2 regions of the Bacillus paramycoides genome follow, and region 1 is predicted to be linked to the other one. Evidence: riboswitches for the same ligand, from Rfam matches in the RefSeq annotation. Region 1 holds a riboswitch; the other holds the start of a gene.
The links. Region 1 has a riboswitch for FMN ahead of ribD (bifunctional diaminohydroxyphosphoribosylaminopyrimidine deaminase/5-amino-6-(5-phosphoribosylamino)uracil reductase RibD). Riboswitches for the same ligand answer to the same signal wherever they lie in the genome.
Positions count from the first base shown of each region.

Region 1 (4,429 bases):
AATCTGTAGTTGACTGGCTAAAAAATCGTTTTGGAACAAATATAACACTCGGTATTCATGGTGAATCGATGGGAGCTGCGACACTTCTTCAGTATGCAGGACTTGTAGAAGATGGCGCTGATTTCTATATTGCAGATTGTCCTTTTTCTGATTTCTACGGGCAATTACAGCACCGTTTAAAAGTTGAATTCCATTTACCTAAATGGCCTTTATTACCTTTAGCAAATGCTTTTTTAAAAGTGCGTGACGGTTATACGATTCGTGAAGTTTCACCAATCGATTGTATAAAAAACATTAACAATCCCGTCCTCTTTATTCATAGTAAAGATGATGATTATATTTTAGCTGATATGACGAAAGCACTATATGAAGCGAAGGAAAACAATAAACAACTTTATATTGCAGAACACGGCGCACACGCTTGCTCTTATAATGAAAATAAAGAAGAGTATGAAGCAGCCGTTGATCAATTTTTAAACTCCTATGTAAAAGAAACAAAAAACAGGCTTGCATAAGCCTGTTTTTTTATTGCGCTAAAACGTCTGTAACTTGTTCCATATTTTCAGAAATCCATTGCACTGCTTCATCGAGTGTTGGAAATTCTGTCGTTTGAAATGTTACCTCATCTTGAAGTAACCAAACATCCTTTGACTCTTGTCCTACACCTGCAATGGACCAGTGTAACAAACTATATGGATGATTATCATTCAAAAATGATGCCCACGTGCGCTCATTTGCAATATTTCGTAATGTACGTAATTGTTTATCCATCTTTCGTCACCTTACTCTAGTCAGTTATAAAAAACATTATAACACTCTCTTCTCTCCCAAAGAAAGTGCTCTTTTCATATTGTCAAGTACTTCTCTTAATTATATGATGAAATTAAGCGTTTGGGAAGGAGGGATAGCGTTGGCAAAAGTACAGATTAAAGTAAATGATAATGGCTCTTTTCGCGTTACAGGGGACGTGGAATTAGTTGATTCACAAGGGAATGTATTTCCAGCAAAATCGGCATTTTCTTTATGCCGTTGTGGTTTATCAAAAAATATGCCTTATTGCGATGCTTCGCATAAAGGAAAATTCGAGTCTGTTGTTAGAGCACCAGAGGCAGAATAATTTCACATGTGACATGCACATTTTTTGTGCATGTTTTTTCTTTTGATCAACTCCATTACATCCCTTCTCCTTACAACATTTCTCATACTTTTGTCTTCATGCCAGCATACATATATTTTCACACAATTCTTCACATTCGAATATTTTTTACTAGCCTTTTTTCTTTTTTGTGCTATAATTTGAGCAAACAACATCCTTCGGGGTCGGGTGAAATTCCCAACCGGCGGTGATGAAGTGCAAACTTCTAAGTCCGTGACCCGTTTTCAACTCGAAAACGGTGGATCTAGTGAAACTCTAGGGCCGACAGTATAGTCTGGATGGGAGAAGGATATGTTTTCTAGTAATTTTATATAGCGAATACACTTTTATTTCAGTATGCATATTTTTAAAGTTTCATTTTGAATCTTTATATATGTTTTATTTTGTATACTTATGTTTCTATACTGGAATAAAAAGATACGACTAGCGTTTGAAAAATTCGATATTTTGCTAGGTTTTTTCCTTATGCCAAAATATCAATCATCGTTAGGTTTCTTTCCTATACTTTCGTATTCGAACTATATTTCTAGAAATCACGTCTCCCAAACCCCAAGGATATAAAATCCTTGGGGTTTTTTGACTTTTTCAGGAGAGGTGAAGAGAATGACAGATCAAGAATATATGAGGATTGCCCTACAGTTAGCAGAAGGAACATCCGGACAAACAAGTCCAAATCCTATGGTTGGTGCTGTTGTTGTAAAAGATGGAAACATCATCGGTATGGGAGCTCATTTGCGTGCTGGTGAAGAACACGCAGAAGTTTATGCTCTTCATATGGCTGGTGAAAAAGCAAAAGGAGCTACCGTTTATGTAACACTTGAACCGTGTAGCCATTTTGGAAAAACACCACCTTGCTGTGAATTGCTCATCAAAAAAGGAGTCAAACGGGTTGTAATTGCTACTCTTGATTGTAATCCGCTCGTTTCTGGTAATGGAAAAAGAAAATTAGAGGAAGCTGGAATCGAAGTAACTACTGGTGTTCTTGAAGCGGAAGCAGTTTTATTAAATCGCTACTTTTTTCACTACATGAAAACGAAACGTCCATTTGTAACAATAAAAACAGCAATGAGCTTAGACGGAAAAACAGCGACTGTCACTGGTGAAAGTAAGTGGATTACAGGTGAAGAAGCACGAGCTGATGTTCACCAATATCGCCATACACATGATGCAATTCTCGTAGGAGTGAATACAGTTATAGCTGATAATCCGCATTTAACAACACGAATTCTTAACGGGGGTAAACATCCTATACGCGTTATTTTAGATACGCATTTACGAACGCCACCATCTTCTCATGTCATAACAGATGGCTTAGCACCGACATGGATTTTTGTTGGTAAGGATGTAACTAAAGAGAAAATAGCTTCTTATGAATCTGAAAATATAGTGATATTCCAAATGAAAACGAAGCAAATTGAAATACAAGATATTTTAGACCTACTCGGCGAAAAACAAATCCTATCTCTTTTCGTTGAAGGTGGTCAAACAGTTCATGCAAGTTTCTTACAAACAAATAATTTCAATGAAATTATAACTTATATAAGTCCAAAATTAATTGGCGGAAATGATGCCCCTACTTTATTTGGTGGAAATGGTTTTTCAACATTACAAGATGCACTTTCCTTGAAAATTCAAGAGATGAAACAAATTGGCGATAATATAAAAATTGTTGCGCATGCCCGAAGTGAGGTGACGGAATGTTTACAGGAATTGTAGAAGAATTAGGAACGATTGCAAACATGCAACAAAGCGGAGAAGCGATGAAGTTAACGATCCATGCAAATAAAATTTTATCAGATGTTCACTTAGGTGATAGTATCGCGGTGAACGGTATTTGCTTAACTGTAACGAGTTTCACAACAACTTCATTCACAGTAGACGCAATGCCTGAAACGATGCAATCAACATCACTTCGCATGCTTAAACCGCAATGCAAAGTAAATTTAGAACGTGCAATGGCGGCAAATGGACGATTCGGTGGACATTTCGTTTCAGGGCATATTGATGGCATCGGGACGATTTTAAGCAAAAAACATCACTATAATGCCGTCTATTACAAAATAGCTATTTCTGATGAATTGCTGCGCTATTGTTTGCATAAAGGTTCCGTTGCTATTGATGGAACGAGTTTAACAATATTTGATATAGATGAATCTTCCATTACAATCTCACTCATCCCGCACACAGTAAGTGAATCTGTTATTGGAGAAAAGAACGCCGGTGACATCGTAAACATTGAGTGCGACATAATTGGTAAATATATCGAACGCTTTATTTCTAAACCTGTAAAACGAACAAATTCAATGACCGAAAGCTTTTTACAAGAAAACGGATTTCTATAAGGGGGAAGCATGATGTTTCATCGTATTGAAGAAGCTCTAGAAGATTTAAAACAAGGAAAAGTCGTGATTGTATGTGATGATGAAAATCGTGAAAATGAAGGCGATTTTATCGCTTTAGCGGAATATATTACGCCAGAAACGATTAACTTTATGATTACACATGGGCGTGGTCTCGTTTGTGTACCAATTACAGAAGGGTACGCAGAACGTCTACAATTAGAACCAATGGTAGCTCATAATACAGATTCGCATCATACTGCATTTACAGTGAGTATTGATCACGTTTCTACAACAACAGGAATTAGCGCTCACGAACGTGCAACTACGATACAAGAAATGTTAAATCCTGCATCAAAAGGTGCTGATTTCAATCGTCCGGGACATATCTTTCCATTAATTGCGAAAGAAGGCGGTGTCCTGCGCCGTGCTGGTCATACAGAAGCCGCTGTCGATTTAGCACAGCTTTGCGGAGCAGAACCAGCTGGTGTCATTTGCGAAATTATTAATGAGGACGGTACGATGGCACGCGTACCTGATTTACTACAGTGCGCAAAACAATTTGATATAAAAATGATTACAATAGAAGATTTAATTGCTTATCGCCGCCACCATGAAACATTAGTGACGCGAGAAGTGGAAATTACATTACCTACAGATTTCGGTACTTTCCATGCGATTGGCTATTCTAATTCATTAGATTCGAAAGAGCATATTGCACTCGTAAAAGGTGATATTTCAACAGGAGAGCCTGTACTTGTACGCGTTCATTCAGAGTGCTTAACAGGAGATGTATTTGGCTCGTGCCGCTGTGATTGCGGACCACAACTCCATGCTGCGCTTGCTCAAATTGAGCGTGAAGGAAAAGGTGTTCTTCTTTATATGAGACAAGAAGGACGAGGTATTGGGCTTCTGAATAAGCTTCGCGCTTATA
Region 1 is NZ_CP152427.1:4,008,714-4,013,142, forward strand. It holds gene AAG068_RS20620 (alpha/beta hydrolase) at 1-515, shown strand, start outside; gene AAG068_RS20625 (YqkC family protein) at 526-771, opposite strand; gene AAG068_RS20630 (CDGSH iron-sulfur domain-containing protein) at 911-1,117, shown strand; FMN riboswitch at 1,307-1,450, shown strand; gene ribD (bifunctional diaminohydroxyphosphoribosylaminopyrimidine deaminase/5-amino-6-(5-phosphoribosylamino)uracil reductase RibD) at 1,760-2,872, shown strand; gene ribE (riboflavin synthase) at 2,854-3,498, shown strand; gene ribBA (bifunctional 3,4-dihydroxy-2-butanone 4-phosphate synthase/GTP cyclohydrolase II) at 3,511-4,429, shown strand, end outside.

Region 2 (4,429 bases), 2.6 Mb from region 1:
CTTCCGGTCGGAAGCATTGCTATAACATCTTTTCCTTCTAATAAATCTGTAATTACTCCTTTTTGACCTGGACGAAATTCAGAATACCCAAACCACCTATATAAATATTCCTCAAGTTTCATTTATACCCTCCATCCGCGCCAATACAAGACGAACTTCAAAATAAGAGATATCCTCTCCAACCGCTTGTTTCAACTCACGCAACTTACGTGTTTGTAATGTATCAATTACTCTTGTTACCTTATCTATTTTGTCTTTTTTCATAAACATCTCGATAGAAAAATCTCTTTCTCGCAAAGCAATTTCAACAAAATGATCTTCTATCGTTGCAACCTTTAAATTTCTAATTGTCGCTATTTCTTCTAAAGAGCGCCCTTGCCTCCAAAAATTATATGTTTTTTTCGTTGATAAACTAAATAATTCAGCTCTCTCATTTGGATAAGAAATAATCTCAGCTAATAATGGAAATTCATTTTCTTTATCTCGAACTTCTTGTATAAGGAAATGAATTGTACCCCAAAATAAAAAGTACACCCTGAATATATCTTGTTTTGTAATTTCCGCTAACTGCTGTAATGTACAACCGATACGTTCATATCCTGTTAATCTATATGTTACAATCGTCGCTTCTACCACATCACATTTTCCTAAAAGATTATGTATTTCTTCCCATAATCTTTTCGCCAATTCACTTCGTCTATATGGCATACCTGTTAAAAAGCGTTTCACCCACACCATTATTTCTGTATCTTGTTGAATAGGAATAAACTTCGTATTATTCTGTTGTAAATTAGATATAGTTTGAATAATTAAAGATAATCTTTTCCAAAACGTTTCACCTAATTCACCATAGTGCAAACCATGTAAATGCGCTGGAAAAGCATACACTTCCTCCCATGTATGTAACTGCTTTTTACCTTTAGGTGTTAACCAATATGTATTTTCATGTATCTCTTGAATCAAATCTGCTTGCAATAACTTTGCAACTTCACGATTATACTCAGCTCTATTTAACGATTTATATATTCCAAACAAAAAAGAAATTCGGAACATATTTCCATCTTGTAATGTTTGCGAAGAACGTTTTCCCTTTAATAAATAATAAATAGAAGAAACGGTCCTTTCACCATTCAATTGTTTTAAACAATACAATAAAGTATATTGTAGTTGCATTACCGCTTCCACCCTTCAATCTAACTTAATTACTTTTTGATACATTACCATCTACCCTTATTCATAAAACTTATCATATTTGTACTATATACTTGTATATATTCTATTGTACCAAACGAAATAACATTTACGTATTTTGAAAATCTTATGACATAATGCAAAAATCAGTTGACACTCTAATTGATAAGCATTATCATTATAATTTTATGTTGAAAAGTTTTAAAAACCGTTTTACAATAAGGTTATAATTTTTATGGCGAGCTTTTCACATACATATTATCAGGAGGGAAAAAAGATGGCAAAATATACAATCGTTGATAAAGATACTTGTATCGCATGTGGTGCTTGTGGCGCTGCTGCACCAGACATTTATGACTATGATGATGAAGGTATTGCATTCGTAACATTAGATGATAACCAAGGTATCGTTGAAATTCCAGATGTATTACTTGAAGATATGATGGATGCATTCGAAGGTTGTCCAACTGACTCAATCAAAGTTGCTGACGAATCATTCGACGGCGATGCTTTAAAATTCGAATAGTCTTTTATTAACTTCAAAAAATACCCCTCATTCATTTGAGGGGTATTTTTTGTTTTCTATTTTCATTGTCCTTAATAAAAAAACCACTAGTAGTTCTATACTACTAATGGTTTTATTCCACATTTTATATTTTATGCATTTTTCATTTTTGCAAACACCCATACTTTCAGGCGTGAGAATAACGCTACAAATACAATTGTCACAACAATTCCTTTAATCAAATTAAATGGTAAAATCGCTGTTACAACCGTTGTTCTTATAGCCTCGCTAGACATAGCTGGTGAATTTAAAAACCAAGTGTAAGCTGGGAATATGATGATGTAATTTAATACACTCATAATGAGTGCCATTGTAATTGTCCCTAGCATTAATCCTGTCGTTAAACTTTTAACAGTACGATACTTTCTAAATAAGAAAGCTGCTGGTCCAATAAATAAACATCCTGCAATAAAGTTAGCAATTTCTCCAACTGGTACTCCCGTTAAACTCCCTTGAATCCCGTAATGTAAAATGTTCTTTATCGCCTCTACAATTATCCCTGCAACTGGCCCGAAAATAATCGCAGCAATTAGAGCTGGTACATCACTAAAATCAATTTTTAAAAATGGCGGAAGCCCTGGGAACGGGAAATCCAACATCATCAGTAAATATGCAATACTACTTAGCATCGCTACACTCACCATCTGCACTACACTGTTTTTTTGTTTCATCTTTCTCTCTCCTTTTCCATCGATCATCTCATGGAAAGTGGAAAGGTTCTGCTATGCCTACTTTTTCATAGAACGAAAAAACCCTTTGTGTTTTACACAAAGGGAGAATTTAAGGCACATCAAACAGACGTTCAAATCCATATCTTTTTTGAACGCTTGAACCTCCATCTTCTCCCATCCAGACTATACTGTCGGCTTTGGAATCACACCAAATCCTGCCTTAACGGCTCGCGGGCTTAGAACAAAATCATATATAGTTCATCACCGCCGGTCGGGATTTTCACCCTGCCCCGAAGATAGACCGATATTCTATTTTCCATTTCATTATACAACAACATGATCGTATTGTGAACAAAAAAAGCGTAACTTATTAAAAATAAGTTATTAATTTTATATAACCAATCCATTCATTATATTTTACAATACACTCCAGATTTTTTAGTATTCGGCATTTCTCCTACGAATCCCCTAGTCATATATAATTAAAAGTGATAAGATGTTGAATTGTTAAGATAAGAACATTTTCTGGATTATGGAGGAAATGTCATGAAGAAAGAAAAGAGACACTCTATTCGAGAAGCAATGAAAAAAAACTTAAGAAAAGAATACTTTTACTTAAAAAAAGAATTACTTTTCTACTGTCCAATTGATTTAGGCACATTCTCAAGCGAGACATACTATGCTGCTTTCGATGAAGATGGCATCAGTATTTATCAGTATGATAAAAAAACAGAAAGTAAATTAAAATTATGTGAGCGTCATCCGTGGAAGAGTTGGAATAAAGTGAAGGTGGATCATTATTTAACAACTTCCCAATTTATTTTCCAAGGGGAGCGAAACTGGATATTATCCCTTTTCCAAAAAGGAAAAGAAGCTCAAAAAATAATCGAAGAGCATACATCTTTACAAACTGAAGTTGTTTCTCGCTCTTTCTTAAAAAAACTTCCAGGTTTTCGTTCTAATGCACCATTGAATAAATACATCGGCAGCATTTGCTACACTGCACTTATTGCATTTTTATTAAAGTGGATGATTCCATTTCAAGCACCACAAATCGCCTTGTACTCCATTTCAATTGGTTGTATGCTTCTTGGTTTACTTTGTTTGACAATCGGTTTAATTGAACCGACTATTGTACTGTTTCGAACAAACGAAAAAACAAGAACGAAAGTATTTTACTTATATAGCTACTTAGCTATTTCTGGATTTATATGTGTCTTTATTTTTTGGTAAAAAAAGAGCTAGTTGTGAACTAGCTCTTTTTTACTTTACATATAATTGTTGATTCGGATAAATGAGCTCTTGCTGCAGCCCATTTTTTTCTTTAATTTCTTTAACTGACATACTAAATTTCCGTGCAATGCTAACTAAAGTGTCCCCTTTTTGAACGACATATAACGATGAGGAAACAACTTCGTTTCTTTGTTCATGTAAAACAAGCAATGGATTCATCGCATTTTTTTTCGCCATCGTCCATCTCCCTTGATGAACTTCTAAATGTAAGTGTGCACCCCGAGATTCTCCTGTATTTCCTACTTCTCCAATTATTTCTCCTTTTGAAATATAATCCCCTTGAACTACATATCTCTTATTTAAATGTGCATATACAGCCTCATATTCTCCATGTTTAATAAATACAACATTTCCGTAACTACTTGAATAATAAGACTTTGTTACCTTACCTTCTTGAATAGCTGCCACAAGCGTGCCGATCGGTGCCGCTATATCTATACCGTAGTGTTTTCCGTGCCTTGTCCCAAAATAATCACTTATCTGTCCTTCAACAGGCCATGTCCATTGATTTCCCTCTGCGTACACATGTAATTGAGATAAAAATAATACTGTCAATAACATGACGCCACATTTTAACACTTTCATATACATCCTCCGTTTTCTAATTACCACTATACCCTCTCTATTTTGGTATATTACAGATAAAAGTATACAAAAAAAGAAAGTGAATCACTCCACTTCCTTCTCATTTTTATCACGAAAAACGATT
Region 2 is NZ_CP152427.1:1,434,257-1,438,685, reverse strand. It holds gene AAG068_RS07480 (RecQ family ATP-dependent DNA helicase) at 1-122, opposite strand, end outside; gene AAG068_RS07475 (helix-turn-helix domain-containing protein) at 112-1,173, opposite strand; gene AAG068_RS07470 (ferredoxin) at 1,469-1,717, shown strand; gene AAG068_RS07465 (ECF transporter S component) at 1,849-2,427, opposite strand; FMN riboswitch at 2,590-2,729, opposite strand; gene AAG068_RS07460 (hypothetical protein) at 2,974-3,660, shown strand; gene AAG068_RS07455 (peptidoglycan DD-metalloendopeptidase family protein) at 3,691-4,305, opposite strand; gene AAG068_RS07450 (cob(I)yrinic acid a,c-diamide adenosyltransferase) at 4,390-4,429, opposite strand, start outside.
Region 2: linked by a shared signal. The riboswitch ahead of AAG068_RS07465 (ECF transporter S component) and the one ahead of ribD (bifunctional diaminohydroxyphosphoribosylaminopyrimidine deaminase/5-amino-6-(5-phosphoribosylamino)uracil reductase RibD) in region 1 are both predicted to bind FMN.